2 regions of the Bacillus sp. Medicinal_06 genome follow, and region 2 is predicted to be linked to the other one. Evidence: a T-box and tRNA genes for the amino acid it is inferred to sense, from the RefSeq annotation. Region 2 holds a T-box; the other holds one or more tRNA genes.
The links. The T-box of region 2 lies ahead of metG (methionine--tRNA ligase). A T-box ahead of a tRNA ligase gene usually reads a tRNA of that ligase, here a tRNA-Met.
Positions count from the first base shown of each region.

Region 1: it has a tRNA-Met gene. The T-box ahead of metG (methionine--tRNA ligase) is inferred to sense a tRNA for this amino acid. The anticodon was not compared.

Region 1 covers NZ_JBWYHD010000021.1:7,638-23,637, reverse strand. The annotation lists gene AC1M36_RS26295 (putative polysaccharide biosynthesis protein) at 1-1,484, shown strand, start outside; gene yabN (bifunctional methyltransferase/pyrophosphohydrolase YabN) at 1,497-2,960, shown strand; gene AC1M36_RS26285 (RNA-binding S4 domain-containing protein) at 2,973-3,248, shown strand; gene yabP (sporulation protein YabP) at 3,308-3,616, shown strand; gene yabQ (spore cortex biosynthesis protein YabQ) at 3,613-4,266, shown strand; gene divIC (cell division protein DivIC) at 4,263-4,622, shown strand; gene AC1M36_RS26265 (S1 domain-containing RNA-binding protein) at 4,710-5,195, shown strand; tRNA gene AC1M36_RS26260 (tRNA-Met) at 5,363-5,436, shown strand; tRNA gene AC1M36_RS26255 (tRNA-Glu) at 5,450-5,521, shown strand; gene spoIIE (stage II sporulation protein E) at 5,782-8,253, shown strand; gene tilS (tRNA lysidine(34) synthetase TilS) at 8,480-9,910, shown strand; gene hpt (hypoxanthine phosphoribosyltransferase) at 9,907-10,449, shown strand; gene ftsH (ATP-dependent zinc metalloprotease FtsH) at 10,535-12,436, shown strand; gene AC1M36_RS26230 (type III pantothenate kinase) at 12,852-13,640, shown strand; gene hslO (redox-regulated molecular chaperone HslO) at 13,647-14,522, shown strand; gene cysK (cysteine synthase A) at 14,643-15,566, shown strand; gene trpE (anthranilate synthase component I) at 15,787-16,000, shown strand, end outside.
Region 2 covers NZ_JBWYHD010000006.1:109,119-125,118, reverse strand. The annotation lists gene AC1M36_RS16255 (LOG family protein) at 1-189, shown strand, start outside; gene AC1M36_RS16250 (hypothetical protein) at 208-405, opposite strand; gene AC1M36_RS16245 (Dps family protein) at 957-1,394, opposite strand; gene AC1M36_RS16240 (DUF3920 family protein) at 1,612-2,046, shown strand; gene AC1M36_RS16235 (MarR family winged helix-turn-helix transcriptional regulator) at 2,161-2,571, shown strand; gene AC1M36_RS16230 (pirin family protein) at 2,621-3,319, shown strand; gene AC1M36_RS16225 (M4 family metallopeptidase) at 3,480-5,129, shown strand; gene AC1M36_RS16220 (metal-sulfur cluster assembly factor) at 5,177-5,491, opposite strand; gene AC1M36_RS16215 (TIGR04053 family radical SAM/SPASM domain-containing protein) at 5,630-6,715, shown strand; gene AC1M36_RS16210 (class I SAM-dependent methyltransferase) at 6,931-7,752, opposite strand; T-box leader at 7,870-8,144, shown strand; gene metG (methionine--tRNA ligase) at 8,197-9,831, shown strand; gene AC1M36_RS16200 (EamA family transporter) at 9,858-10,760, opposite strand; gene AC1M36_RS16195 (DedA family protein) at 11,221-11,835, shown strand; gene AC1M36_RS16190 (hypothetical protein) at 11,952-12,728, opposite strand; gene AC1M36_RS16185 (helix-turn-helix transcriptional regulator) at 12,893-13,111, shown strand; gene AC1M36_RS16180 (DUF3169 family protein) at 13,276-13,809, shown strand; gene AC1M36_RS16175 (site-2 protease family protein) at 13,839-14,915, shown strand; gene AC1M36_RS16170 (DUF3985 family protein) at 15,057-15,197, shown strand; gene AC1M36_RS16165 (DUF3938 domain-containing protein) at 15,276-15,662, opposite strand.

The DNA.
Region 1 (16,000 bases), on a different contig from region 2:
ATATTGGTTTTTATATTTATCAACAAATTTACCCGTTTTATGGATTTTGTTTAATTTTAGCTACTTATGGTTTCCCTATTATCATTTCTAAGATGGTAGCGGAGCGTTTGGAACAAGGAAAGCAGGAAGAAGCAGAGGAGATTATTTGTGTTTCTTTTTGGTTTTTATTAGGAATCGGTTGTATAGGTTTCTTTACATTGTTTTTTGGTGCTCACACGATTGCATCACTCATGGGCGATGCAAATTTAGATAAACTGCTAAGAGTTATTTCATTTTCGTTCTTGTTAATGCCCTTTTCATCTGTTGCACGAGGGTATTTTCAAGGGTTTAACAATATGATGCCGACAGCTGTATCACAAGTTATTGAACAAACGATTCGTGTGTCCATTATTGTGTTTCTATCGTTGTTCCTCATCGCACATGAATTTGATTTATATACAGTTGGAGCAGGAGCGATGTTGGGATCGATTGTAGGTGGGATTATCGGTATAATCGTACTTTTGTTTTATATGCGATATAATTTTCGTTCTATTTTCTTGCAAGGATGGAAGAGGATACAAGATAAGAAAGAAATAATTCGAATCCTTTTTTGGCAAGGACTAGCTATTTGTGTTAGTAATTTAGTCTTAATTTTTATGCAAATGGCAGATTCCGTTTCGTTTTATACATTGCTTATTCAAGCAGGAGAGCCGGCAGAAATTGCAAAAGTATTAAAAGGTGTTTATGACAGAAGTATCCCACTTATGCAGCTTGGTACAGTTGTGACGACTTCATTTTCCCTTTCGCTTATTCCAATTATTACAGCAGCAAAAGAAAGAGGAGACCGTCTGTTTATTCAACAAAAGGTGCGGTTAGCGATGAAGATAACTTTTGTGATTGGAGTTGCGGCTGCATTAGGATTAGCGTGTATTATTAAGCCGGCAAATATTATGTTGTTTGAAAATAGTGAGGGATCAGCTGTATTAGCTATTTTAGCTGTTTCTATTTTATTTAGCTCCTTATCCATTACAACAGCTTCCATTTTGCAAGGGCTTGGTCAAACTGTAAAACCAGCATTGTTTGTTGTATTTGGAGGGTGTCTGAAATTATTGTTCAATTATATGTTAATGCCGCAATTTGGTGTAACTGGTGCGGCGATTGCGACGGTAGTTTCTCTCATGGTTATTGCTTTGTTAAATAGTGCTTTACTTATTCGAATTGTAGAAGAACCACTCATTCATAAACAAGGTATATTTGGTGTAACGATAAGCGGATTAGGAATGGTCGTTATGTTAATGTTATTTATGCGTATTTATGAAGGGTTTGGACTAGCGAGTGATGAAGGTTATAGAGGATTAGCTGCAATTGAAGCGCTATTAGGCGTAGCAATTGGCGGGTTGGTATATCTATTTTTAATTATGAAATTAAGTGTTTTTACAAAAAAAGAATTAGGGACTGTTATGAAGCAAGAAAAAGTGCAAGTTTCATTGAAGAAGAGCGGATAGAGGTGACTGGTTGTGAGTGGAATAATTACGATTTTAGGATTAGGTGCTGGTGAATTAGATCAGCTGACAATAGGTGTGTACCGAAAGATAAAAGAAGCAGATCATATGTATGTGCGTACGAAAGAACACCCCGTTATTGAAGAGTTAGAAAAAGACGGGGTAAAGTATACAGCTTTTGATGATGTATATGAGGCGCACGACACATTTGAGATTGTATACGAAACAATTGCAAATACGTTAATAGAACAAGCGCAAGGTAAGGATATTATATATGCTGTACCAGGACATCCACTTGTTGCAGAACGAACTGTTCAACTACTCTTACAGAAAGGAAAAGAAAAGCAAGTTGAGGTGAAAATTGAAGGTGGACAAAGCTTTTTGGATCCGATGTTTGCTAGTTTAAAAATAGATCCAATTGAAGGGTTTCAGCTTATTGATGCAACTTCATTTGAACGTGGACAATTAGAATTACGCCAACACTTAATTTTTTGTCAAGTATATGATGCGTTCGTTGCATCTGAGGTTAAGCTGACATTAATGGAGATGTTACCTGATGAGTATGAAGTATACATTGTAACAGCTGCGGGAACATCGTTTGAGCAAGTGAAGAAAGTACCGCTCTATATGTTAGATCATGAAACAGAGTTGAATAACTTAACGAGCGTGTACATACCTCCTGTTGTCGAGCGTGCTTCTTTATATCAAAAATTTGATGTGCTAAGGGAAATCATTGCTGAGCTTCGTGGGCCAAATGGTTGTCCATGGGATAAAAAACAAACGCATCAATCTTTAAAGAAATATTTAATCGAAGAAGCATATGAAGTGTTAGAAGCAATTGATGAAGAAGATGATGATCACTTGATTGAAGAGCTTGGTGATGTGCTCTTGCAAGTTATGCTTCACGCTCAAATTGGAGAAGATGAGGGTTGGTTCTCCATTGATGACATTATCCGAACGCTAGTTGAAAAAATGGTGCGTCGTCATCCACATGTATTTGGAGGTATAGATGTGGAGAACGCGGAAGAGGTTGTTTCAAACTGGGAAGAAATTAAAAAACAAGAAAAAGGACATGTAAAGGAATCTGTTTTAACAGGAATTCCAAAAAGTTTACCACAATTATTGCGTGCGTATGAAATTCAGAAAAAAGCAGGAACAGTTGGCTTTGATTGGGATGATGTACAGCCAATGATGGAGAAAGTTTTTGAAGAATTGAAAGAGTTTGAGCAAGAAGTTGCAAAGATGGATAAGGAAAAAATGTTAGGTGAATTTGGAGATTTACTATTCGCCTTCGTTAATGTCGCTCGCTACCACAAATTGAACCCAGAAGAGGCCCTTCATAAAACAAATGAAAAATTTATGAGTCGTTTTATATTCATGGAAGCGAAAGTAGCTGAAATGAATAAGGAGATGCAGGAGTTAACGTTAGAGCAAATGGACGCTTTATGGGAAGAAGCAAAACGGATAGAGAATCAATAAGGGGGAAATGAGATGCGCTTAGATAAATTTTTGAAAGTATCACGTTTAATTAAAAGAAGAACGCTGGCAAAAGAAGTAGCTGATCAAGGAAGAATTACGATTAATGGGCAAGCTGCAAAGGCAAGTTCCGACGTGAAGGTAGATGACGAACTAACAATTCGTTTTGGACAAAAAGTAGTAACTGTAAAAGTGAACGAATTAAAAGAAACAACAAAAAAAGAAGATGCAGCTAACATGTATACAGTAGTACGTGAAGAGAAAGTGAAAGCAGAAGAAGGCTTGTTCTAAATTATTTCCTTCCCTCATACATTATTTACTAGATCGTATAAAGCTATGGGGGGATTGACGTGAATAATAGTTACTCAACTATGTCTTCTAACCAACAGAATGTTTCTGTAGAACATGATATTGTTATGCGTGGTAGACGTGTAATAGATATTACTGGTGTAAAACAAGTAGAGAGTTTTGATAGTGAAGAATTTTTGTTAGAAACTGTAATGGGTTTTTTGACAATTCGCGGTCAAAACTTACAGATGAAAAATTTAGATGTAGAAAAAGGTATAGTATCCATTAAAGGGAAAATTAATGAGATTTTGTACATTGATGAGAATCAAGGGGAGAAAGCTAAAGGGTTCTTTAGTAAGTTATTTAAATGAGTTTAACAATTCAACTGTATACAATGCTTTCCATGATCGGAATGGGTGCTTGGGTTGGAGCAGCATTAGATACGTACCAACGCTTCTTGCAGCGACCCAAGCGCAATCGTTGGATTGTATTTATATATGATATACTGTTTTGGATTGTCCAAGCACTGTTTGTCTTTTACGTATTGCTCATTGTAAATGAAGCTGAATTACGTATATATGTTTTTGTAGCTTTGCTTTGCGGTTTTGCTGCATATCAAAGCTTATTGAAAGCAGTGTACATGCGAGTATTGAATTTTCTCATTTATGTTTTTGTGCAAACGGTACAATTTTTTATTAAAATTGTACAGCTACTTATGATAAAACCTGTTATTATTATAGCGCAGCTTATTATTGCTTTTATATTATTTTTATTTCGTATACTATCTTCAATTGGGAACGTGTTGTGGAAGTGTTCCGGATGGATATTACTTTTTGTATGGAAAGTTTTTTTCTGGCCTGTTCGATTTCTTACTTTGCTCATATGGAAACTTCTCCCTAACCGTGTTAAACTTTTTATAAAGAGATATGTGGGATTACTGCAACATACAAAGAAATTGAAGAATTATATCGTTCACATCTGGGAGCGTATAAAAAAGAAGTTAGGGGGACCTCGGAAATGAGGGAACTGAGGCAAAGATTGATTGAAGAGCAGAGTCCAAATTCTGCCAAAAAACATATAATACAAAAGAATGAAAACAGAAGGCGATTATATCGCCGTTTAGCCGTTTTTTTTGTTTTTGCTTTTACAATTATTGCGAGTATTAGTGTGACGTTTTATCAGCAAAATAGTTCCATTAAAGCAAAAGCAGCAAAGGTTGAAGAGATGCAGCAAGAATTAAATTCATTAACAAAGAAAGAAAAAAAACTAAAAGATGATGTTCAAAAGTTGAATGACGAAGAGTATGTTTTAAAGATTGCTAGGAGAGATTATTTCTTCTCTGGAAAAGGGGAGATAATTTTTCCTGTTTCTAAGTAGGTCGTGTCTTATTGACACTATATTTTAGGATTATATATAATAAAGTAAAATTTGACTTTTTAATCACTAAGGAGGAGCATTTTTTTTATGTCAATCGAGGTAGGCAGCAAGTTACAAGGTAAAGTAACAGGTATTACAAATTTTGGGGCTTTTGTGGAGCTGCCAGAAGGCTTAACGGGTCTTGTTCATATTAGTGAAGTTGCTGATAATTATGTGAAGGATATTAATGATCACTTAAAAGTAGGCGATCAAGTAGAAGTAAAAGTTATTAATGTTGAAAAAGATGGGAAAATTGGTCTATCTATTAAAAAAGCGAAAGAACGTGTAAGAACAGAAGGAGATCGTCCACGTGGCGAATATCAACGTGGTGGGGATCAACAACGTTCTGGACGTCCACAACGCAATCGTTCTTTTAACAGAGATAACCGTGGTGGCCGTGATAATGGTGGCAATCAAAAAGAAACGTTTGAGCAAAAAATGGCACGCTTTTTAAAAGATAGTGAAGATCGTCTAACTTCTTTAAAGCGTAATACAGAATCTAAACGTGGTGGCCGTGGCGCTCGTCGCGGATAATAACGTTTTATTCTTAACATATAGAGAGGTGCCCGGAGTAATTTGCTCGGGGTGCTTTTTTATGTAAATAAGCTTATTTAAAAAAGAATAAAAAAACTTTTTAAAACGTGTTGACTTTACAGTGTATTTGATATAAGATACTAATTGTCCGTTAAATAAGACGACATGGCGGTGTAGCTCAGCTGGCTAGAGCGTACGGTTCATACCCGTGAGGTCGGGGGTTCGATCCCCTCCGCCGCTATATTTATTTTAACGGCCCGTTGGTCAAGTGGTTAAGACACCGCCCTTTCACGGCGGTAACACGGGTTCGAATCCCGTACGGGTCATCTAAAAAGATCATGCATAGCGCATGATCTTTTTTTGTTAAGAAATTGTAAATGGGTACAAAGCTTCTACAAAAACACCCTTTATTTTTAGAATTTTCTAATATTTTGAAGGACCTATGTTTAACAACTTGTATATATATAGGTTTATTTTGAATAAAAAGTCGAACGATTATGTAGGTTTGAACTGTTGTTTTGACAAAAATCCCAATAATCATCTTTTATAATGACAGTAATTAAACTATGCAGGTGGTGTTAAAAATATGCCAAAAGCAGGAAGGAATACTGTGAACACAAGTACACTGGCTATGAATGATGGACAACTCAGGTCAATAACATGGACAAGCAAGTTGAAAGTGAAGTTAGAGCAAGTTTTCTTTAGATGGGGATTTGTTATTGCTGTAATCGGTTTTCTTTTAGGACGAGCATATATATTAACGAACATTTTACCGTTTGCACTACCGTTTTTTGCTGCTGTTTATGTAATGAAGCGTGATAAGATGGCACTCGCATTTCTGGCTCTTATGGGTGGTGCACTTTCCGTTTCGCTAGATAATTTACTTTTTGCCTTTGCATCTATTTTTACTTTCTTTATTTATAATATCTTCTTTAGTCGTTTTACACGTAAAATTGTTGGACTTGTACCATTCCAAGTATTTATCTCCGCACTAACCGCACATCTCGCTGTTGTTTACTTCGCACAGCAAACCGTCACTATGTATGACTTACTCGTAAGTACTATTGAAGCAGGACTTAGTTTTGTTTTAACGATGATTTTCTTGCAAAGTGTACCATTATTAACAGAAAGAAAGGGAAAACAACAAGCATTAGAAACGGAAGAAATTGTTTGTTTAATTATATTACTCGCATCTGTATTAACAGGTACAACAGATTGGTTTGTTTACGACGCTTCAGTTCAACATATTTTCACGAGATATTTAGTATTATTATTTGCTTTTGTTGCAGGAGCAGCTACTGGTTCAACAGTAGGAGTTGTTACAGGATTGATATTGAGTTTAGCGAACGTAGGTAGTTTATCTCAACTTAGTCTGCTAGCTTTTTCCGGGTTACTTGGTGGATTATTAAAAGAAGGGAAGCGTCTTGGTGTAAGTTTAGGGTTGTTAATTGGTACAAGTTTAATTACATTATACGTCGATAAGCAAGTAAATATTATAACAACTTTAATAGAATCTGGAGTGGCGATAGGATTCTTTATATTAACACCGAAGGGAATTATTGATCGGCTTGCTAAATTTATGCCAGGAACACAAGAGCATTCTCAGGATCAACAACAATATTTACGTAGAATGCGTGATGTGACAGCGAATAAAATTAATCAATTTGCAAATGTATTTTCTGCATTATCTAATAGTTTTTCGGTATATGGATATGTAGAGGAAGAAGATGAGGAAACAGAAGCTGATTTATTCCTAAGTACAATTACAGCAAAGACGTGTCAATCATGTTTTAAAAAGGATCAATGTTGGGTAGTGAATTTTGATAAAACATATGATTATATGAAACAAATTATGAATGAAACAGAAGAAGGAACCCTTCAGCATAACCGTAAATTAGTTCGTGAATGGGAAAAGCACTGTGTAAGAGGAAAAAAGGTAACAGATTTAATGGAAGGAGAATTAGGACATTTCTATGAGGGGCAAAAGTTACGAAAACAAATGAAAGATAATCGTAGAATTGTTGCGGAACAATTATTAGGTGTTTCAAAAGTAATGGAAGATTTTGCGAAAGAAATTCAGCGTGAACGGGAAAATCATCAAGTGCAGGAAGAGCAAATTCTACAAGCGTTTCGTGACTTTGGTGTTGAGGTAGAACATGTTGATATCTACTGTTTAGATAGAGGGAATATTGATATTGAAATGATGATTCCAGCGGCATCTAATCAACATGGTGAATGTGAAAAATTAGTTGCACCAATGCTTTCGGATATTTTAAAAGAAAATATTATTGTGAAACATGAAGAACCTTCTGCTTATCCGAATGGTCATAGCATGATATCTTTTGGGTCAGCGAAAACATTTTTTCTTGATACAGGGCTTGCTACAGCGGCAAAAGGAGGCGGATTTGTATCGGGAGATTCGTATGCGATGATGGATTTAAGTGTTGGGAAATATGCTCTTGCCATTAGTGACGGAATGGGTAACGGACAAAGGGCACATATGGAAAGTAAGGAAACGGTAAAATTGTTACAAAAAATATTGCAATCTGGTATCGATGAAGAAATTGCTATTAAGTCTATTAATTCAATTCTTTCATTGAGAACGACAGAAGAAATGTTTACGACGCTTGATTTAGCTATGGTAGATTTACGTGATGCAAGTGCTAAATTTTTAAAAATTGGTTCAACCCCAAGTTTTGTAAAACGTGGAAATGACGTTATTAAAATAGAAGCAAGCAATTTGCCGATGGGAATCATTGAGGATGTTGAGGTAGATGTTGTTGGTGAACAATTAAAAACAGAAGATATTTTGGTTATGATGAGCGATGGGATTTTTGAGGGAGCGCAGCACGTGGAAAACCATGAATTGTGGATGAAACGTAAGATTAAAGAACTGCAAACAGACGATCCGCAAGAAATTGCTGATATCATTATGGAAGAGGTTATTCGTTCTAGTGATGGATATATCAATGACGATATGACGATTGTTGTTGCAAAGGTAAAGAAGAATATGCCAAAGTGGGCTACGATTCCAATCATGGGTAAACAAGCGCAATAGAGGAGCGGAAAGTTTCTCGGTTTGGTTATGAGGTCTAGGGTGATACCTAGGCCTTTTTCTTATAGAAGAAATTAGTTTCATTCTTCTTATGAAGATAGGGGAGGGATGTAAGATAAAAATGTGAATTTTGCACATCTTTTTTTTGCACAAAGTTTGTAAAAGTTGTACCATTATAAGCAAGGTAAAGTATGTTATTGTTTGGTTTTAACGAAAGGTGATTGCGAAGTTGAAAGATACATTTGTTGAAAAAGTAGATGAGTTTGCAAAGCGGCATGATGTATTAGAGGAATATTCGACAATTGTTGTAGGGGTTTCTGGAGGCCCTGATTCTTTAGCTCTTTTATATTATTTATTAGAGAAAAGAGAAGAGAAGAAATTGAAAATTGTAGTCGCGCATGTGGATCACATGTTTAGAGGAAATGAATCCTATGAAGACTTGAAATTTGTGGAAAAACTTTGCCGGAAGATTGGGGTTATTTGCGAAACGATAAGAATTAATGTATCGCAATATCAACAGCAATATGGAATGAATGCACAGGTAGCTGCTAGGGAATGCCGATATGCATTTTTGGAAAGAATAATGAAGAAATATGATGCGCTATATGTAGCTCTTGGACATCATGGAGATGATCAAGTGGAGACGATTTTAATGCGTCTCGTCCGCGGGAGTACCCCGAAGGGTTATGCTGGAATTGCTGTAAAACGTCCTTTCCATGGTGGATATTTAATTAGACCTTTATTAGCGGTAACAAAGAAAGAAATCAATGCTTATTGTAATAGGATAGGGATTACACCACGTATGGACCCGAGTAACGAAAAGGAAGTATATACGAGGAATCGATTACGTAAGCATGTCCTGCCTTATTTAAAGGAGGAAAACCCTCATGTGCATGAGCAATTTCAAAAATTTAGTGTGCTTATGCAAGAGGATGAGGTGTATTTGCAGGAATTAGCTTTTGAAAAGATGAATAAAGTAATTACAAAAAAAAGTGATAAACACATCGTCTTATCAATTCCTGCCTTTGAATCCATGTCTATGCCTTTACAAAGGCGAGGGATTCAACTAATATTAAACTATCTTTATGAATACAAGATTCCTTCTTCGCTTTCTTCTATACATATTGACAAAGTTATTGCATTTTTTAAACGGAAACATCCTTCAGGATCACTTGATTTTCCTGTGGGTCTAAAAATTGTTCGTACATATGAAGAATGTAGTTTCCGATTTGAGCAAGAAATTGTTTTTCCTTTTTCACAAGTCTTATCAGTACCAGGTGCCATTACATTAGTAAATGGGGATGAACTTGTAGCAGAAGTAAATGAGGAATTACCAAGTAACATGAATGAAACGGTATTTGTTGCTAAGTATAATGATATATCATATCCTCTTCTTATACGCTCTAGAGAAAATGGAGATCGAATGTCGATAAAAGGTATGAGTGGTACAAAAAAGATAAAAGCTATTTTTATTGAGGCGAAAATACCGAAAGAAAAAAGAGAAGAGTGGCCAATTGTTTGTGATGCAAGCGGGAATATTATTTGGGTTCCATTGTTGAAACAATCTGCATTTGCTATTTCAAATGAAGCAGCAGATAAGGATAAATATATTATTATTCACTACAAAAGCAAGGAGTCTTCCAGGAGGATAATGAAATGATGAATCAAGATATCGAAAAAGTATTAATTTCCGAAGAACAAATACAAGAGAAGGTGCATGAGCTAGGTGCAATTATTGCAGAGGATTATAAAAATACAGTGCCTCTTGCAATTGGTGTATTAAAGGGTGCAATGCCATTTATGGCAGACTTATTAAAAAGAACAGATACATATCTTGAAATGGATTTTATGGCTGTTTCTAGCTACGGTCATTCTACAGTTTCAACAGGTGAAGTGAAAATTTTAAAAGACCTTGATACTTCTGTAGAAGGTCGCGATATTTTAATCGTTGAAGATATTATTGATAGTGGTCTTACATTAAGTTATTTAGTAGACCTATTCAAATATCGTAAGGCGAAATCTGTAAAGATTGTTACGCTATTAGATAAGCCAACTGGTCGCAAAGTCGATTTGAAGGCAGATTATGTTGGGTTTACTGTTCCTCATGAATTTGTTGTAGGGTATGGTTTAGATTATAAGGAGCAATATCGTAATCTTCCTTATGTTGGAGTATTAAAACCAAGCGTTTACTCAAATTAATTAAATACAGGCGTTATAATTGGATAGGAAAGTTTTTCTATGTTACGATTTACTATAGTGTTTATGCCGTGAGAGGAGGTTAGGAATGAATCGTATCTTCCGTAATACCATCTTTTATTTACTGATATTCTTAGTAGTAATTGGAATCGTGAGCTATTTTAATGGTTCAACACAAAAAACGACATCAGTTAGCTACGATAAATTCATTACTAAACTTGAAAAAGGTGAAGTGCGTAATGTGCAACTTCAACCGAAAAATGGTGTGTTTGAGGTAAAAGGACAATTTAGCAATGCTAGCCAGGAAGAGCAATTTGTTACTTATGCACCAAATACTGAAGAATTACAAAAGAAAATTAATGACAAAGCACAAGGTGCTGAAGTGAAGTATCAACCAGCAGAGGAAACAAGTGCTTGGGTGACATTCTTTACTTCTATCATTCCGTTTGTTATTATCTTCATTTTATTCTTCTTCTTACTAAACCAAGCTCAGGGTGGCGGTAGCCGTGTTATGAACTTTGGAAAAAGTAAGGCGAAGTTATACAATGATGAAAAGAAAAAAGTACGCTTCAGAGATGTAGCTGGAGCGGACGAAGAAAAACAAGAACTTGTTGAGGTAGTAGAATTCTTAAAAGATCCTCGTAAGTTTGCTGAGGTTGGTGCCCGTATTCCGAAGGGTGTTCTGTTAGTTGGACCTCCAGGTACAGGTAAAACATTACTTGCACGTGCAGTTGCAGGTGAAGCTGGCGTTCCTTTCTTCTCTATTAGTGGTTCTGATTTCGTAGAGATGTTTGTCGGTGTCGGTGCTTCCCGTGTACGTGATTTATTTGAAAATGCAAAGAAAAATGCTCCTTGTATCATTTTCATCGATGAAATTGATGCAGTGGGTCGTCAGCGTGGAGCGGGTCTTGGCGGTGGTCACGATGAGCGTGAACAAACGTTAAACCAACTTCTTGTTGAAATGGATGGATTCGGTGCAAATGAAGGTATTATTATCATCGCTGCAACAAACCGTCCTGATATTCTTGATCCGGCGTTATTACGTCCAGGACGTTTTGACCGTCAAATTACAGTCGATCGTCCAGATGTAAATGGGCGTGAAGCAGTACTGAAAGTACACGCTCGTAATAAGCCGCTCGATGAGAATATTAACTTAAGAGCAATCGCAACTCGCACACCGGGATTCTCTGGTGCGGATCTTGAAAACTTATTAAACGAAGCTGCATTAGTAGCTGCGCGTCAAGATAAGAAGAAAATTGATATGTCTGATATCGATGAAGCGACAGACCGTGTTATTGCAGGTCCTGCGAAGAAAAGCCGTGTTATTTCTGAAAAAGAACGCAATATTGTTGCATTCCATGAAGCAGGTCATACTGTAATTGGTGTTGTACTTGATGAGGCGGATATCGTTCATAAAGTAACAATTGTTCCTCGTGGTCAAGCTGGTGGATATGCGGTAATGCTTCCGAAAGAAGATCGTTACTTCATGACAAAACCGGAATTACTTGATAAAATTACTGGTTTACTTGGTGGTCGAGTAGCTGAGGAAATTGTATTCGGTGAAGTAAGTACAGGAGCTCACAACGACTTCCAACGTGCGACTGGTATTGCGAGACGTATGGTAACGGAATTTGGTATGAGTGACAAGCTTGGACCAATGCAGTTTGGTAGCTCACAAGGTGGTCAAGTGTTCTTAGGAAGAGATTTCCATTCGGAGCAAAACTACAGTGATGCAATTGCGCATGAAATTGATATGGAAATGCAAACGATTATGAAAGAATGTTATGCTCGTGCAAAACAAATTCTTACTGAAAAACGTGATAAGCTTGATATTATTGCGAAAACGTTACTTGAAGTAGAAACATTAGATGCAGAGCAAATCAATCATTTATATGATTATGGGGTTTTACCTGAACGTACGAAGTCGTCTGAAGATGTGAAAGTAAATATTACTATGAAAAAAGATGACGAAAACACAGAAGATAAATAAGAAATGAAGGAGTGACAATTGTCACTCCTTTTTTATGTTGAGAAAATTGTGTGCTTGTATATATAAATACAGATTGAAAACTAACATGAAACCCTTCCTTTTAGGTGGAAAAGAGGATCCGCCCATGCATAGAAGCGGTCAGTGCCTTTTTAGCCCTATGCCATAAAAGCAGAGGGAGAAAATGAGTCAAAGTCTCTTTTTGTTCTTCGTAGCCACAATTTATATGTTAGAAAATCAAATCGGATTTACATATAAATTTGAATCTTCTTTGCATTAAAAATTGAAATAGTGAACAATCTTTTTGTAAAATGATGAAGATGGAAAAGCTGATTATATAGGTATATATGATATGATGGCAGTATCAGTTTTGTACATACTGCACAAATATAGATTAAATAAGATAAGTGGTGAGAATATGATTTTTGTATTGGATGTAGGGAATACAAATGCGGTGCTTGGTGTATTTGAAGATGGAAAACTTCGTCAGCATTGGCGCATGGAGACAGATCGTCATAAAACAGAAGATGAATACGGTATGTTAGTGAAACAGTTGCTTGAACATGAGGGCCTTTCTTTTCAAGATGTGAAAGGAATTATTGTTTCCTCGGTTGTACCACCAATTATGTTTGCCTTAGAGCGTATGTGTGAGAAGTATTTCAAAATTAAACCTCTTGTAGTGGGGCCGGGGATAAAGACAGGTTTAAATATTAAATATGAAAATCCACGTGAGGTTGGAGCAGATCGTATTGTAAATGCTGTAGCTGGTATCCAATTATATGGAAGCCCGCTTATTATTGTCGATTTTGGTACAGCGACTACATATTGTTATATTAACGAGAATAAGCATTATATGGGTGGTGTAATTACACCGGGGATTATGATTTCGGCAGAGGCTTTATACAGTAGAGCGGCTAAACTTCCTCGTATTGAAATTACAAAACCAAGTAGCGTTGTTGGGAAGAATACGATAAGTGCAATGCAATCTGGCATTCTTTACGGATATGTCGGACAAGTAGAAGGTATTGTGAAGCGTATGAAAGAAGAAGCTAAACAAGAACCGAAAGTGATTGCAACTGGTGGATTAGCGAAGTTAATTGCAGAAGAATCGAATGTAATTGATATTGTAGATCCGTTTTTAACATTAAAAGGCTTGCATATGTTATATGAGCGTAATGCAAATTTACAACATGAGAAGGGTGAATAAATAAGTATGAAAGATTATTTAGTAAAAGCATTGGCGTTTGATGGAGAAGTTCGTGCCTATAGTGTGCGTACAACAAATACGGTAAGTGAGGCGCAAAGACGTCATGATACATGGAGGACTGCTTCAGCGGCACTTGGGCGTTCGTTAACAGCTGGTGCAATGATGGGAGCTATGCTAAAAGGTGATCAGAAGCTGACAATTAAGGTGGAAGGAAACGGTCCACTTGGCCCAATCCTAGTGGATGCCCATGCAAATGGGGATGTGCGTGGATATGTAACGAATCCGCACGTTGATTTTGAAGCAACAGAGCAAGGGAAATTACGTGTGTACCAAGCTGTAGGTACAGAAGGTTTCTTAACAGTCATTAAAGATATTGGCATGAGGGAACCGTTTATCGGACAATCTCCAATTGTTTCAGGTGAATTAGGAGAAGATTTCACGTATTACTTTGCTGTTTCTGAGCAAACGCCTTCTTCTGTTGGGGTTGGTGTTCTTGTAAATGGAGATGATAGCATATTAGCGGCTGGTGGATTTATTCTGCAAATTATGCCAGGAGCACAGGAAGAGACAATCTCATTTATCGAAGAACGCTTGCAAAAAATCCCGCCTGTCTCAAAATTAATTGAACAAGGTCTTGCGCCAGAAGAGTTATTATATGAAGTATTAGGGGAAGACAAAGTAAAAGTACTAGAAACAATGGATGTTCAATTTAACTGCACATGCTCTCGTGAGCGCATTGAAGCAGTATTAATTAGTTTAGGTAAGGAAGAATTAAAACAAGTTCGTGAGGAAGAGGATGAAACTGAAGTGCATTGTCATTTCTGTAATGAAAGATATAAGTTCTCTAAAGAAGACATTACAAATATAATTAATAGTCTATAAAATAAGAATTATTTCTGGCAATTGTCAATCATCCAAATAGATTGACAAGTAAGAAAAATTCTGCCAAAATTGAAATATATATAAAACCAATAAAAATACTCGGTGTTAGGAGTGACAGAAATGCGAGTGGCACAATCAGTTTCAGAATTAATCGGGAAAACGCCGATCGTTAAGTTGAACCGCATCGTAGAGCAAGACAGCGCAGACATTTACTTAAAATTAGAATTTATGAATCCTGGAAGTAGCGTGAAAGATCGTATTGCACTATCTATGATTGAAGCTGCTGAACAAGAAGGATTATTAAAAGAGGGCGATACAATTATTGAACCAACGAGTGGTAACACGGGAATTGGTTTAGCAATGGTAGCTGCTGCAAAAGGATATAGAGCAATTTTAGTAATGCCGGAAACAATGAGTGTTGAACGTCGTAATTTACTACGTGCTTATGGGGCTGAATTAGTATTGACTCCAGGACCAGAAGGAATGGGCGGTGCAATTCGCAAAGCGACTGAATTAGCAAAAGAGAATGGTTACTTTATACCACAGCAATTCCAAAATCCAGCGAACCCAGAAATTCATCGTTTGACAACAGGGCCAGAAATCGTTGAGCAAATGGGCGATCAATTAGATGCGTTTATCGCAGGTATTGGTACTGGTGGAACAATCACGGGTGCTGGTGAGGTTTTAAAAGAAAAATATGAAAGCATTAAAATTTATGCAGTAGAACCTGCAGATTCTCCGGTTTTATCGGGGGGGAAACCAGGTCCGCATAAGATTCAAGGTATCGGAGCGGGGTTTGTTCCAGAAACATTGGATGTAGAAGTATATGATGAAGTGATCCAAGTTAAAACAGAGCAAGCATTCGAATATGCGAGAAGAGTAGCTCGTGAAGAAGGAATTTTAGTTGGGATTTCTTCAGGTGCTGTCATTTATGCTGCGACAGAAGTAGCGAAAAACCTTGGTAAAGGGAAGAAAGTACTTGTGGTTATTCCAAGTAATGGTGAGCGTTATTTAAGTACACCGCTTTATCAATTTGAATCATAATTAGTACGGTTAAGAAAAAGCATTCCTTTTCAGGAATGCTTTTTCTTTTTTTGTTTGAAAATAGGAAAAGAGTGAATGACTAGAAAACTTCATGTAAAATAAGTAGTAGTAAAGTTAAATTATTTTCACTAGCTTCCAAGGACAATTATTTCACACTAACCATCTATGATTTGAGATGATAGTTCTAAGGGAGTGGGATAAAAGAAGACGGGGTGTTGGTATGCAGCAAAGAAAATCTTTAGCGCTTTCTATTCCATATCAGTTAGACTTTTTTAAGCAGTATAAGTTTCTTTCTCAAAATAAGAATCAACATATTTTGTTAGAAAGTGGACGAGGGGGCCGCTATAGTATTGTGGGGCTTGATCCTGTAGCGGTGATTCAGGGGAAGAATGAAACGTTACATATAAGTGAAAGCGGTAAGGAAACAATAGAAC
Region 2 (16,000 bases):
GGGTTATTAAATATTAAAGATTTTTACGGGCCAATTCTGCAAATGGTCGATCGTGCAGCAGAAGAAGGATTTATGAATCCATCTAATAAAGAGTTAATTGTTTCAGCAACTACTGCGGATGAATTGATTCAGAAAATGCAAGATTATAAACGACCTGTTATGGGGAATAAGTGGAAGCAGTTATCATAATAAGAAGAGGCATTCCGTTCATTTAGGAATGCCTTTAGAGTTGTCTTTCTTAGTTTTCTTATATAAGTACCAACCGCCCCAACCACCAGCGATGGCGAGGACAATGAGGAAAGGATAGCTTCTTGTGTCTACGGTCAGATTGAAAATATTCGCTATTCCTAAAGCAATTCCAACAGTTAATAAGGCGAAAAATGCTCGAATCAAATAGTCTTTCAACTGAACCACTCCCGTCATTTAATGGTATATCTACCTAAATGATATTACGTAGAAGGAAATATCGGACTTTTCTATATTTTAACATAAAAACGTTTGAGATATATAGATATAATAATAAAACCCTCTCAACATAAATTGAGAGGGTTTTATGGGGTTCTTTAGCGTAGCGAGCCGCTTGCGCTTTTAGTGGTATCCAGCTTCAGCGGCTAGAATGTTCGGTGGCTTCGCTTCTTCCTGCGAGGCAAAAAGCGCCTCTACGTCAGAAACTCCATCCTCCTCACATTCTGAGCGAGCCGCTTGCGCTTTTAGTGGCATCCAGCTCCGGTGACAAGCTCTTCGTGTCTAAGAACCTTCCGCATAAGAAGGCAAAAAGCGCCTTCTATGCGAAAGAACCTTAGCCATTCAGAGCTGAACGAGCCACCTACGCTTTTAGAGATATCCAGCTCCAGCGGCTAGAACAGTCGGTCATTTCACTCCTTCATTCGAGGCAAAAAGCGCCTCGGAATCAGGAGTTCCAATGCCCTCCTGTTCTAAACGAGCCGCTTGCGCTTTTAGTTTAAGAATGCACGTAGCATCCATACGTGTTTTTCTAGTTCTGTGTAGATACCAAGTAGTAAGTCAGATGTCATTTCGTCGTCAGCGTCTTGTGCGATTTCCATACCTTTTTTTAGTTCGCCTAGCATCATTTCGTAGTCTTTCATAATTGCTTCGACCATCCCTTCTGCAGTTTCTCCGTAAGCCGCTTCTTGAATAGAAGATCGTTCTAAGTATTCTTTCATTGTCGCTACTGGTTTGCCGCCAATTGCTAAAATGCGCTCTGCAATTTCATCGATGTGTCCAGCTGCTTCTGTATAAAATTGTTCAAATTTCTCGTGTAGTGTAAAGAATTGAGGTCCTTTTACATACCAATGGAAGTTGTGTAGTTTTGTAAATAATACGTTCCAGTCTGCTACCTGTTTGTTTAATACTTCGATTACTTGTGTGTTCATATGATCAATCTCCTTCTGAGTTATTTATTATGTTGTATTTTTTATTAATTTATAATTATTATAATCTAGTAATTTGTATAAATCAACCTTTTTCCAAACATTATTTTTGAACATTTTTTGAACTAGGTGTAATGTGATATTGCAATATGTGTTTATTTTTTTTCGTATTGTGGCATATGTATAGGAAAAGGGATTTTAGAAAGGAGAATGGAGGTCAATGGAACTCCAGTTTCAAAACGTATATCAGCAAGCTGGGAATTGGTATGTGCTGGATTCAGAATTTCCGTGGGATATTCAGCAGGTGCAAAATGATGTGTTTTCATTAATTGAGAAGCGCGACATTCCAGTTGTTTTTTGCGATACGTGTGATACAAATGATGTGCTCGTGAACTTAGGAGAAGAAGAGGAAGAATTTTTATTTCCTTTAAACGGTTTTTATCATAAAGAAAGACAAATGATTTTTGTTTGCATGTGGGAACAATATGAACAAGTGCTCAAAACTTTATTACACGAGTTTCGTCATTCTATGCAGCATGAAAACAATGTATTGTATATCGAAAAAGAAGTATACGAAGCACGTTGGATTGAAAGGGATGCTAGGACATTTGCTGAACGTAAAATGAATGAATATATGCGCAGGAATATAAACTAAAGTATAGTGGTGGGAACATCATTATACTTTTCCTTTCTACTTACTAGAATAAAGTAGTTGACAATTACATAGTTTAGTTCTAAACTATGTATATCAAGCAAGCGAGGTGATGAAATGAAAGCAGAAGAAAGACTTGGGTTGTTATTATGGTTTCGTTTATCACGTTTTTATAACAGGAGCATTCGCGAGACAAATCAACATTTGAAAGAGTGGAGTTTATCAGCTGCTCAGTTTGATGTGTTAGCCCAAATCGGAGGAAACGATCGCTTAACGCAGCAGGAGCTTGGAAAAAAGCTATTTGTTACAAAAGGGAATATTACGCAGCTTTTAAATAAGATGGAACAACTAGGTTGGATTAAGCGAGAACAAGAAGGGACTACGAAATATCTTTCGTTAACAGAAAAGGGAAAAACTTTATATGAAGAAACTGTTCCGCCGCAAGAAACGTTTCAAGCAGAACAATTTAATAAATTAGATCATAATGAACAAAAACAATTATTAGAATTACTGCGAAAGTTACAATAAAAAATTTTAAATAAATATCTCGAATTCGAGATAATATGAGGTGAAGGATATGTTTAAAAAAATTGATCATAAAAATATGGGAAGAGCAAATCATGGCTGGTTAAATACACATTTTCATTTTTCATTCGCAGATTATTACAACCCAGACAATATGCACTTCGGGGCACTTCGCGTTATTAATGATGATTTAGTAGCAGCGCAAACAGGATTTGATATGCATCCGCATCGTGATATGGAGATTATTTCTTACGTTGTAGATGGTGAATTAACACACCAAGATAGCATGGGAAACCGCGGTACGATTGAGCGGGGACATGTACAATATATGAGTGCTGGTACAGGTGTATTTCATAGTGAACATAATTTAGGAAATGAGACATTACGTTTATTACAAATTTGGATTTTACCAGATCGTGCTGGTCACAAGCCAAACTATGGTGAGTTTAAATTTGATTGGAACAAGCGTGAAAATGTATGGTTCCATATGGTTTCTCCGGTTGATGGCGGTGCACCAATTGCTATTCATCAAGATGCAAACTTATACTCTCTATCGTTAGAAGCAGGAAAAGAAATTAGCTTACCTGTTGATGAAGGGCGTCAAGTGTACCTTGTACAAATTGAAGGAAGTGGCGTAGTAAATGGTGAAACACTTGTGATGCGAGATGCAGCAGAAGCAGTTGAAGAAGACATTCGCATTCAAGCAAAAGAGCAATCACATTATTTAGCGATTGAGATGAAAAAACAATAATGAGTGAATGAAAAGAGAGTGTCTAATGTGACACTCTCTTTTTTGAGGGGATGAAATTATAAGAAAAATGTTTCTCAATATTTTTTTGGCAGGAGATATTTTCCTTTTTTTGAAATGTATAAGAGTGTCAAAAAATTTTTGGGGAATGGGGAGTGTTAGATTGAAAAAGCAAGTCGTTTCATCAGCATTAGCTTTATCCGTTATCGCCTCAGGTTTTGGAGCATTTGGAGCAACAAACACAAAAGCGGCAGAAGGGCAAATTCAATATCACCAAGAATTTAAAACACCAGCTTACATAGGTGAGGAATGGAAAGCACCAGAAGGATTAGATAAAAAAGAAACAGTATTTCAGTATTTAGAAAGCAAAAAGGATATGTTTAAACTAGCAGGAAATATAGAAAGTCATTTTAGTGTTGTAGGGGAAGAAAAGGATGCTGAATCGGGTACAACACACGTGAAACTAGTAGAGAAACATAATAATATTCCTGTGTATGGATCTGATCAAACAGTTGCGCTTGATAAAGACAATAATGTGAAAGCATTCTTCGGGCAAGTTATCCCGAATTTAGAAGATAAAAATATTCCAGCTGCAGCGAGCATTACCGATGAGAAAGCGGTAGAAATTGCGAAAGCTGATATTGAGAAAGAAATTGGCAAAGTAAATCAATATGATGGTGTGAAAAAAGATTTATATGTGTATGAAAAAGATGGGAAATATTATCTTTCATACCTTGTAAAAGCATCTGTTTCAAAACCAGCTCCGGGTTACTGGCATTACTTTGTTGATGCAACAAATGGAAATGTGATTGAGAAATATAATGCAATCGATCATATTACTGGTTTTGGATATGGTGTGCTAGGAGAAAGACAATCATTTGAAATTGCTCAAGATGAAAAAACAGGAGCATTTAATTTATTTGATGGTAAACGTGGAAATGGTGTTCATACATTTGATGCACAAAATATGGATGAGAACTTGTTTAATCTCTTCTCACAATGGTTTGGATATACAGGTGAAGAAGTAGAAAGTAAATCGAAGTTCTTTGAAGATAAAGCTGCTGTTGATGCGCATGTAAACGCAGGAAAAGTATATGACTATTATAAAAAGGTATTTAACCGTAATTCTTTTGATAATCAAGGTGCGAAGTTAATTTCTTCTGTTCACGTAGGGGAAAATTGGAATAACGCTGCGTGGAACGGGATACAAATGATGTATGGAGATGGGGATGGAAACACATTTATTCCATTATCTGCAGGTCTAGATGTTATTGCCCATGAGTTAACGCATGCTGTAACAGAGCACACAGCAAATCTTGTATATAAAGATGAATCTGGTGCACTAAACGAATCGTTATCAGATATTTTTGGTGCGATGGTAGACCGTGATGATTGGGAGCTCGGAGAAGATATTTATACACCAGGTAAACCAGGAGATTCACTACGTTCCTTAAGTGATCCTGCTTCTATTCCAAACCCATTAAAACCAACTGAAGGCTATCCAGATCATTACGACAAACGTTATAAAGGAACAGCTGATAACGGCGGCGTTCATATTAACAGTAGTATCAATAATAAAGCAGCATATTTAGTGTCTGAAGGTGGCACTCATTATGGTGTGAAAGTAAATGGCGTTGGCCGCGAAGCTACAGAAAAAATTTATTACCGTGCGCTTTCAAAATATTTAACTGCAAACTCTAACTTTAAAATGATGCGTCAAGCTGCAATTCAATCTGCGACAGATTTATATGGCAAAAACTCTAAAGAAGTACAAGCTGTAACGAAAGCTTATGATGCAGTTGGTGTAAAATAAGACGTGAAAAAGACCTGACTTTATAAAGTCAGGTCTTTTCTTATTAACTAATCGCGAATGCCCAGTGCGATTTTCGCCATACGTGACATACGCTCTTTTGACCAAGGTGGATTCCAAACCACATTGACCTCGATTTCATTTACTTCTGGTACATTTGTCGATAATACTTTTTTGACATCTGATACGATCTGCCCCGCCATCGGGCAACCGATAGAAGTCATCGTCATTGTAATAACAGCATTATTATTTTCATCTGCTGTAACGTCATATACTAATCCAAGATTAATGATATCAACGCCTAATTCAGGATCAATAACCGCTTCTAAATTGGCATATAATTTCTCTTCGAATTCTTGCGACATGCACAACACTCCTAATATTAATGATATTCATTCTCATTATAAAGGAAATAAGATAAAGATGCAGTGAAATAGCTCACAGTGTTTTTTAGAATCTTCCCTATACTGATTATAAGTATGTAGGGAGGAGCGAGATGGAAAATGAATTATGATGAAAATCCTTTTATTGTGATATGGGAGGTTACACGAGCTTGTGAACTAAAGTGTTTGCATTGCCGAGCTGAAGCGCAGTATAGGAGAGACCCGAGAGAATTGACTTTTCTTGAAGGGAAGAGATTAATTGATGAAATATATGAAATGAATCAGCCAATGCTAGTTTTCTCTGGTGGGGACCCGCTTATGAGAAAAGATATTTATGAACTAGCAGATTATGCAGTGCAAAAAGGATTACGCGTTTCGATGACGCCTAGTGCGACTCCAAATGTGACGAAAGAGGCAATTCGAAAAGCAAAAGAGGTTGGGCTTGCTCGCTGGGCTTTTAGTGTGGATGGTGCTACAGCTGAGACACATGATCGTTTTCGCGGCGTGGCAGGGTCTTTTCAGCTTACGATGGATGCGATTCAATATTTAAATGAGCTACAGATTCCTGTGCAAATCAATACCACTATTTCTAAGTACAATATTCATGAAGTAGAAGAGATGGCGGCGCTTGTTGAAAAGTTAGGTGGTGTACTATGGAGCGTGTTTTTCCTTGTTCCAACTGGAAGGGGAAGTGTAGAAGATATGATTTCACCAGTAGAACATGAACTTGTATTTCGTAAATTATATGAAATAGGGAAAAGGGCTTCATTTGATATAAAGACAACAGCTGCGCAGCATTATCGGCGCGTTATCATGCAACAAAGAAAGAATCGAGAAATTCGTTATGAAGATGCCCTTCAAAATGGCTTAACCGGCAAAATTGATGGCTTAGGACGAGCACCAAAAGGCGTGAATGATGGCAACGGTTTTGTTTTTATTTCACATATTGGCGATGTGTATCCGAGCGGGCTATTACCAATTCAAACTGGAAATGTGAGAGAAAAACGTTTACGGGATATTTATCGTCACTCCCCAATTTTTCAAGCATTACGTAATCCAGATGGCTATAAAGGGAAGTGTGGGAAGTGTGAATACCGCTATATTTGTGGTGGTTCTCGTTCAAGAGCATATGCGATAACTGGTGATTATTTAGAAAGCGAACCTTATTGTGTATATGTACCGAAAGCTTTACGAAGAAAAATGTGAAATTCCTATTGTCTTTTTAGGATACATCATGTATACTTCTAATTAGTTGATAACGATTATCAGTATCAACTAAACATTACTCTTCGTTATGTTGGTCATACCCCTTTTGACTGCGTAAGTCAGAGACAAAATGTTGAAATACCTTGTGTCCTATTCTACAGAATTATGGTAATCTCCAACCTCAACTTATATGCGTTAAGCATGCAAAAAGGATCCTATCCGTGAAGGGATCCTTTTTTGCATGCTGTTGTCGTAATTAACGTGTAAAGTCCTGGAATACGTTCTTCCATTCCTTCTGGGGCTGAAGAAGGAAAGACCCAGCGTTGATGTGGACCATGCTCTTCAATAAGCTTTTCAATGCGTAGATTTGCCCCTGCAACTTCTGTAATAATTTCTCCTAACGTCCAGCGGCGAATCATCGTTTTAGGAAGTGATTCTTGCTGCGCTTTATCAAGTAGAATGCTATAAGCAACGTTATCCTCTATTACTTCTTCAGAGAAATAATCTCCGCTTGCCTTAAACTTTTGATCATCTATTGCTAATAATTTTGTATAAAGAGGATGATAGTCACGAAGGATAAAAGTCCCATCGTCTTTTAGAAGTCTTGAGATTAATTTGAAAAGTGGCTTGAGATCTAAAAAGTAATGAAGTACACCGAGTTCTAACAAAACAACATCAAATGTTGGAGAAGGTGTGATTTCTAGTACATCTGAAACGATATATTCGATAGATACTCCTGCGGCGTTTGCGAGCTCATTTGCATATTTGGCGTTGCTCTCAGAAATATCTACAACAGTGACGTCAGCACCTAATAATGCGAGTGCGACAGCTTTATTGCCTTTAGAGCCAAGTAAATTGATGATTCGTTTCCCTTTGGGGTTTTGTATATAAGGTAAGTAGTAGGCTACTTCATGAGCAGGATCTTGCATAAGTTTCTTTGCGTATTCTTTTGGAATGCCATGCCGATTTGTCCATGCTTCATAGGCTGCTGCACTCCAGCCTTTTTTATTCATTGTGCTTAATTGCTTTTGATTCAATAGAACTCCTCCTTTTTCTGAACATATAAATATTCGGAAGGGGTTTTCTATTTCCTTTTTTTCTCTAAATAAAAAATTGATTTTTCTGTAGTTTAGTCGTAAAATACGTGTTATATATGAAAAGCGTTGAAAAGGAAAAGTAGAATGAAACCATTCTTTCCAGAGAGCTTCGGGAGCTGAGAAGAAGCAAGAATATTCATTTGAACAATGGCCTTTGAGCTGCGTCCTGAACTTATCAAATGATAATAGTAGGCGGCGACGAGAGTTGGTTCTCGTTATCAAAACCACAGTATAAGAGTGTAAGTAATGCTCCGTACTTGATGAGGTCGGTTATGTGAATAGCTGGCGAAATAAGGTGGTACCGCGACTGTTTATAAAGCCCCGCCCTTATCTTTTCTGAAGATAGGGGCGGGGCTTTTTTATATTTAAAAGGAGGAATAGATGATGAGTATTTTTATTGGAGGCGCTTGGCCGTATGCGAATGGATCGTTACATCTTGGTCATGTTGCGAGTTTATTACCAGGGGACATTTTAGCGCGTTATTATAGAGCGAAAGGTGAACAGGTCCTTTATGTATCAGGTAGTGATTGTAATGGAACACCAATTGCGATTCGGGCCAAACAAGAGGGAGTTAGCGCAAAAGAAATTGCAGACCATTATCATGAAGAATTCCAGCGATGTTTTCAGCATCTTGGGTTTACGTATGATTGTTATACACGTACAGATACACAGCACCATCATGAAACGGTACAGAAGATTTTCTTACGCTTATTAGGAGAAGGATTCATTTATAAAAAGACAGTTGAACAAGCATATTGCGAAACATGTACACAATTTTTGCCGGATCGATATGTAGAAGGAATTTGTCCACATTGTCAGGAACCAGCACGCGGGGATCAATGTGATGCGTGCTCAGCCATTTTAGATCCGCTTGATTTATTAGAAAAGAAATGTAAGTTATGCGGAAGTACACCAGCAGTTAAGGAAACAGAGCATTTCTACTTTGCGTTGCATAAATTTCAGGAGCAGATGAAAGATGCAGTAGCGGTTGCGAAACAAAAAGGAGCATGGCGTGATAATGCGGTTCAACTAACAGAGCGTTACTTACAAGAAGGATTACAGGACCGAGCTGTATCACGTGATTTACCAATTGGAGTACCAATTCCAGTTAAGGGATATGAGGATAAGAAAATCTATGTGTGGATTGAAGCAGTGTCAGGTTATTATTCAGCAAGTAAACGATGGGCTAAAGAAACAGGGAAAGATGATGGGGAGTTCTGGAGTAGTAGTGCGAAGACATACTATGTGCACGGGAAGGACAACATCCCGTTCCATTCTATTATTTGGCCAGCTGTATTACTTGGGATAGGAGAAAAGGCGATCCCGCGTCATATCGTTTCAAATGAATATTTGACTGTTGAGAAACGAAAATTATCGACAAGTAAAAACTGGGCGGTATGGGTGCCGGATATATTAGAGCGATATAATCCAGATTCGATTCGTTATTTCTTAACAATTAATGCACCAGAAAATCGTGATACTGATTTTTCTTGGCGCGAATTTATTTATAGCCATAATAGTGAGCTTTTAGGGGCATATGGGAATTTTGTAAATCGTACACTAAAGTTCATTGAGAAATATTATGATGGTGCTGTGCCAAAAGGTCATGTGAATTTAGAATTGCAAGAAAGAGTGGAGGGATTATATCGCAGTGTAGGACGTGCAATTGAGCAAGCTCATTTTAAAGTAGCGTTAGAAACAATCTTTGAAACGGTACGCTTTGCCAATAAATATTTTGATGAAGAGCAACCTTGGAAACAAAGAGAGGAAAACCCTGCTGCTTGTGAAGAGACGATTTACACCTGTGTATACTTGATTGTGAACTTTGCGCAGTTACTTGAGCCATTTTTACCTTTTTCTAGTGAAAGGGTGCGGAACATATTATCTATTTCGAGTGTGAGCTGGGAATGTAAGAATGTGTTGCCAAAGCAGATTGGTCATGTACAGCCATTGTTTGAAAGAATCGATGTGAAACAAATTGAAAGGGAAGTAGAAAAGCTGTACGGAGCATTAAAGTAAAAAAGAGCACATGATGTGCTCTTTTTTTAGGCGCTTTGTTCTATATTACGTTTCTTCTCTTTTCGTACAATAAGAAATTGCGGTGTGAAAATACCGATTAATATACAAAGGATACCAAGCCATTGTAATAGCGATACGACTTCATGAACAAGTGTAATGGAAGCGATGATTGCTGTTGGTAATTCAGCTGCTCCTAAAATCGTTCCAAGTCCTATTCCTACTTTTGGTACGCCAATGGAGAAACAAATGACCGGTACAACAACACCGAAGAGTCCAAGGACGAATGCATATTTCCATAATCCAGCTTGCAAGGCACCGTCTGTTAAGAAGGTTGGCGGGAAAATTAAGCAAACGATAAGTGTAGCGCTTGTTGTCATCAGAAAGCTTTTCGTATACGGTGGTACATTTGTAGCAACGCGTCCGCTTGCAAAAATATAAAAGGAAAAAGAAACAGCGGCTAATAGTCCAAAAATAATGCCTTTTGTAGAGAAGTTTTGGCCAAGACCTTCGAACACACCACCTGCAAGTAATGTTCCGGCAAATAAAATGATAATCGAGATCACCTTTTCGCGACTTGGTAATGTTTTGTTCGCGATTGCTTCAATGACTACCCCAATCCATGTAAATTGAAAGAGTAAGACAACGGCAATAGATGCTGGTAATTCTTCTACAGAAATAGCGTAGAAAATTCCAGTCATACTCATTGTTGTTCCGACAGCCAATAAGGAAAATGCTTGTTTTTTCGAGATTTTATGACGTGAAAAGAAAAGAACGAGTAATAAAAGTCCGACCCAGCCAAATACATATTGTCCACCTAATAGCTCATGCGCAGAAAACCCATTCATAAAGCCCAGCTTGAAAATTGTCGAAAGTACGCCATAGCTGCAGGCACCAAATAAAACTAATAATGAAAACTTAAATTTCTCCACAAAAAATCCTCCTTTATAAATAAAAAACGCCCGCTGTCCAGTTCAGGACAACGGGCGAACGAAACAGAGTGGAAACTCTACAAAATTCCGCCACTCACAATCTTGTGTGAGTTTGGGTATAAAACATTGGATAATTATTATAACTCTAGTTTATAGCAATCTCTTTTAGATTTTCAATTAAAAATAAAGATAAATGAACTTTTTTAAAGTTAACTATGCGAAAATAAGAGAAAAACGCAATTTTTTCGTATATAATAAAGGAGAAATGAAAAAATTTGCAAATATATAATAGATATTAGGAGAATTTGCATGAATATGGATTATTTTAGTACTTTCCTTACAAAAATGTAATCTAAATGTAAGTTATTGTGATAGTTATTTCGACATTTTTTTTATACAATAATAGTAACAGTTTGTGCGTGGTAAATGCTGTAGATAAGACAGAAAAGGAGAGATCGACATGGAATGGATTCATGAATTATTTCAGCAATACGGCTATTATGTTGTACTTGTAGGATTGCTGTTAGAATATATTGCGCTTCCGTTTCCTGGAGAGCCGACATTAGCATATGCAGGTTTTTTGGCGCATAAAGGAGATTTACAATTACCACTTTTAATTATTTTGTCATTTATTGGTACAAGCGTTGGAATGACAATTCAGTACCTTTTAGGGAATAAACTTGGTATGCCTTTTGTGCAGAAATATGGGAAGTATGTGTTTTTAACACAAAGAAAAATTGATTTAACGAGAATGTGGTTCGATAAATATGGATATTTTCTTATTTTCATCGGCTTCTTTATTCCAGGCGTACGTCACTTTACTGGATACTTTGCAGGGATTATTAATTTACCGTTCCGCCGCTTTGCGATTACGATCTACTCTGGCGCTCTATTCTGGGTATCTTTCTTCTTAATCGGCGGTTATTGGTTAGGTGGAAACTTACATGATATATTTGGAGTACTTGGACAGCACATCGGGAAAATTATTTTCGGAGTGATTGTCATTGTAGCTATTACGTTAGGGGTTCGTTTCCGCAAGCAATTAAAACGCGTATTTGTACAAAGCGCAAATTAATATGGAATCCATTCTATGTCGAAAATTGGAAAGAGCAGTGCTTATAAGCACTGCTCTTTTTTATCGTTTTAACCGAGAAGACAACCTCTTCTAAACGAAGTGAAGGTGAAGGGAGTTCAATGTACTTTCCAGCTTGCTTTTATTTTCCCTTTCAGGTTGTGGCCAGCCACTACAATATAATATGTTCCCGTTTTAGTTACTGAAAGTAAGTAAGTATTTTCGTTTATTTCTGAAACAGGTTCGCTTCTGCTAAATTCGCTAGAAAAACGAAGGCCGTGACCATAGTTCCTATTTTCCTCGATAAGAAATTGAATATTGATTTCAAGTGCCTCTCCTTTTTGAGCGTGAATAGGAATTTTATGTTCGCCGTTCAAATATGAAAAAGTTGCTTCAAATTCATTTTTTGTAGTGTGTTCTACCCAGTGTTCTTTCTTTGTAAAATCAATTGAAGCAATTGTAATAAATAAAGCGGGAATAATGATAGAAGCTATATAGCGAAACCATTTAAATTTCTCTCCGATAAGAGTGCATAAGTAAAAGTAAATCGCACAGATTGCTCCGATAGAACCGGCAATGAAAAAGAAAATAATGTGTTCATCGTAAAATAATTGAAAAGGGAGAAAGTAGAGATAACCGCACATGATGTAGAGCAAGCTCTTTTTTATCATGCTTGTTTGTTTTGAACTTAGCTTATCAATTAAGAGCGAGCATAAGATTGCATAGAAGAAAAGCGCATAAGTCCAAGGGTTATATAGGGCGTTACATATAAAGTCTGAGAGCTCATATAAATCAAATTCATTTGTTAGAAAGAAAAGTATTCCAAAAGAAAGATAGAGAATAAAAGCTGCTGAAAGTTTGATGAGAAGATAAGAAAAAATCGATTTTTTCTCCATATTTCACCTCGCATATTATGTATTTTAAATATATTATATAAAATTTCTTAGTATGAATGTATAGTTGAATTTGCCATATATTAATGTCAAAATGACAATGATAATTGACAAATGTAAGGATATTATTTACAATTTTAATTAAATAAATGAAAAAGAGGTTAGATATGAAGCTTCAAAATCGAGTGAGGGAATTCAGGGCGAAGCACCGAATGTCACAAGGTGAGTTAGGGAAAGTAATTGATTCATCGCGGCAGACGATTAGCTTAATTGAGCGAGGTGATTATGCGCCATCGATTGTTTTGTCGCTTAAGATTGCGCAAGTTTTTGGGGTACCGGTGGAAGAGATATTTACGTTAGTTGAGGGGGAAGAAGATGGAGAGTAGGATAAAAGATACAATGTTTTTTTATTATAAAATTCTTGTTGTCTATGCTAGTGGGTTTAATCGTTGGATACATACTAGTTCATTATTTTGATGTTAGGTCAACCAAAGATGATTCTTATGTCGCAATAGCTGCGCTGTTTATGTTTTGTACAGCGGGGTTATTCTTGTTTGGAAAGAATGTGCGAACATTAGCAAAGTTACGTGATGAAGAAGAAAGTATACAGGGGCGTAGACTAGGGACTATGCTCATTTATTTACGTATAAGTGAAGTTATTGTATGGTCTTGGGCGAGTTGTGCTGCGATTATGTATTATCGATCATTTACAGATGGAACTCCGTCGTTATTTGAAATTGTAAACTTTGTTATAGCTACTGTATGTTTGATTCTTGTTATATGGAGTGGCTTTATTATGAAGAATCGATATAATAAGTTATACCCAGAACAATCCGTTACATATTCACAATCCATGGAAATGTGGGCGAGAAATGCAGATGAGGGACAAAAGCATATCGTTCATGAAGCGGGTTACAAGGCATATCAATTTACAAATGGTGTGCTTGCATGGGCATGGATTCTGTCAATTGGTTATACAGTTGTAAGGGAAGCGGATTTCTTTCTAATTGGTATTATTTCACTTGTTTGGATACTACATATCGGGAAATACATGTATGAAATGCATAAAAAAATGATTTATTAATGTTAAAGATTATAGAGGAGAGAAAAGCGGTGGACATTTTGAAAAGGCCTGTTTTTTCTATAGTTATTGCTTTTGCTTGTTCAGTGATATATGGATGGATTAGGCCGGAAAAAACACAAGGTTTATTGGAACTATGGGGAGTATTAGTTATTCTGGTGCTTGTTCTTGCCATTCATGAACTGGGGCATGTTATTTTTGGTTTGTTAAATGGTTTGCAATTTAAATTTATGACGGCAGGACCTATTACGATCCAAAAAGAAGAGGGGAAAATGCGGATAAGAGAAAATAAAAGGTGGATGTATTTTGGTGGCGTTGCAATGTTATTGCCTCCTTCTGTATATACACCAAACCTTTCAAAAAAATGGGCATGGATGACTTTAGGTGGACCGCTAACAAGTTTTGTGTGCGGCGCTGTATCAGGCTACATATACATGGTGAGTTATTATCAATTCCTTTTATATTTTTCTGTACTCCATTTTGTAATCTCTTTGGCCACAGCGATTCCGATGAAGGGAATCATGCTTAGTGATGGCAAGCAATTTTTAATTTTAATTAAAGGTGATGAGAAGGCTCGGCAGCATTTGCATAGTATTCAAGTATCCAGCGCGCTGTTAAGTTCAAAAAGGCCAAAAGATTGGGATGGTAAGATAGTAGAAATAAGTGCAGAAAAAATAAAGAGTAGCAAAGATGTAAGGAAAATAATGAGTGACCTTATGCTTGTGTTCTATTACCGCTGTGAAAGAGAAGGAATGAAAAAAGGCATAACTTGCTTAGAGCGAGTTCTACAAACACCTGTTACAAAAGAAAATAAATATTTTGTCAGTGGTTTTCATAGTTGGTATCTGTTATATAAGGTGCTATATGATATGGACGATGTTTCTCTACATGATATGAAGCAGCATGCTCATGCTATAACGAAATTAGATCCACATAGTTATTATCGTGCACAGGCGATTTTGAAATATTTGCAGGAGGATATGGGCTCCTTTCATACATATTTAAGGAAAGCAGAAAAAGAGTTAAAGGATGCTGAAAAGAGTGGAATAGGCTGTTTGCAATTAGAGAGGGAATGGCTTGAGAAGTTGCAAAAGAAACTAGTAGTCTAGTAAAAGGAAAGAGGATATCTTACGCTGAGTAAGATATCCTCTTTCCTTTATGTAAATTTATTAGGTTTCACAAATGAAATGAGAAGAGTAGAATGAAGGGACTTCCTATAAGAAGAAGAGAACGTTGTGGAGGCAGTACATATGGGTATTTTGACGCTTATTTTGCTACTATTGCTTATTTACGTGTTCTGTAAAGTGACGTATGTAGCACTGAAGCTGTTAGCGATTGTGTTAATTATTGTATGTATCGTTCAGTTTGGAGAGAAGTTGCTTGGGCTCTGAGGGGCGTGTTGTGCTTTGTCGAACGGTCGATATATTGAAAAAAGAGGCTAGAAGATTTATCTTCTAGCCTCTTTTCTATTAAGAATTACTTTCGACTCCTCGACCAGTTTCTTCTTCTGGGTCTTGCAATAGATTAAATACATCTGCTAAGCAAAATGCGATAAACCAAGTCCAAAGACCGTGGAAGAAAGCTGAGCTTAATTGAAGTGGTAATGTATAATTTGTCATGGAGTAGGAAATACATCCTCCGACGATTCCGATCATTGTTAATAGCATTGTTTTTTGAGCATTTTCTTCTGGATTAAAGAGGAAGAAAATGTATCCACCTAATATTGAAGCGCTTACAAGTGATTCGATTCCATTAAAAACGATATGTTCTCCAAGCTGAATGTTTGTCCAGAAGCAAATCGTACCACCGATGATAGCAAACAGTACAGCTACTATATAGCGTATATTTTGATTCATATGTTCATCTCCTTATATAATAAGATGATTTGGAAGTCAAAAAGGTAGGTATAATAGAAGTGAGTGTTAGTTGTACGTATCTTTTTTATAAAAGATTAAAGAAGAATAACTAAGATGATCGGCTTTTTTAAACCGTTTCTTGTATGATGTGATAATAATTAGTTATTACGCAAACTTGCATTGAGATATACCCGACTTCTCGTTTCTTTTTGCTTATAAAAGTAAGAGAAACTCCCAAGTCTATACATTCTTTTTTGTAAGTCTTATTGTATTATAGCATATTTAACGAGAGAATAATAGAATTATCTGATTTTGTAATAAGTGTAAAAGTAAAAGCG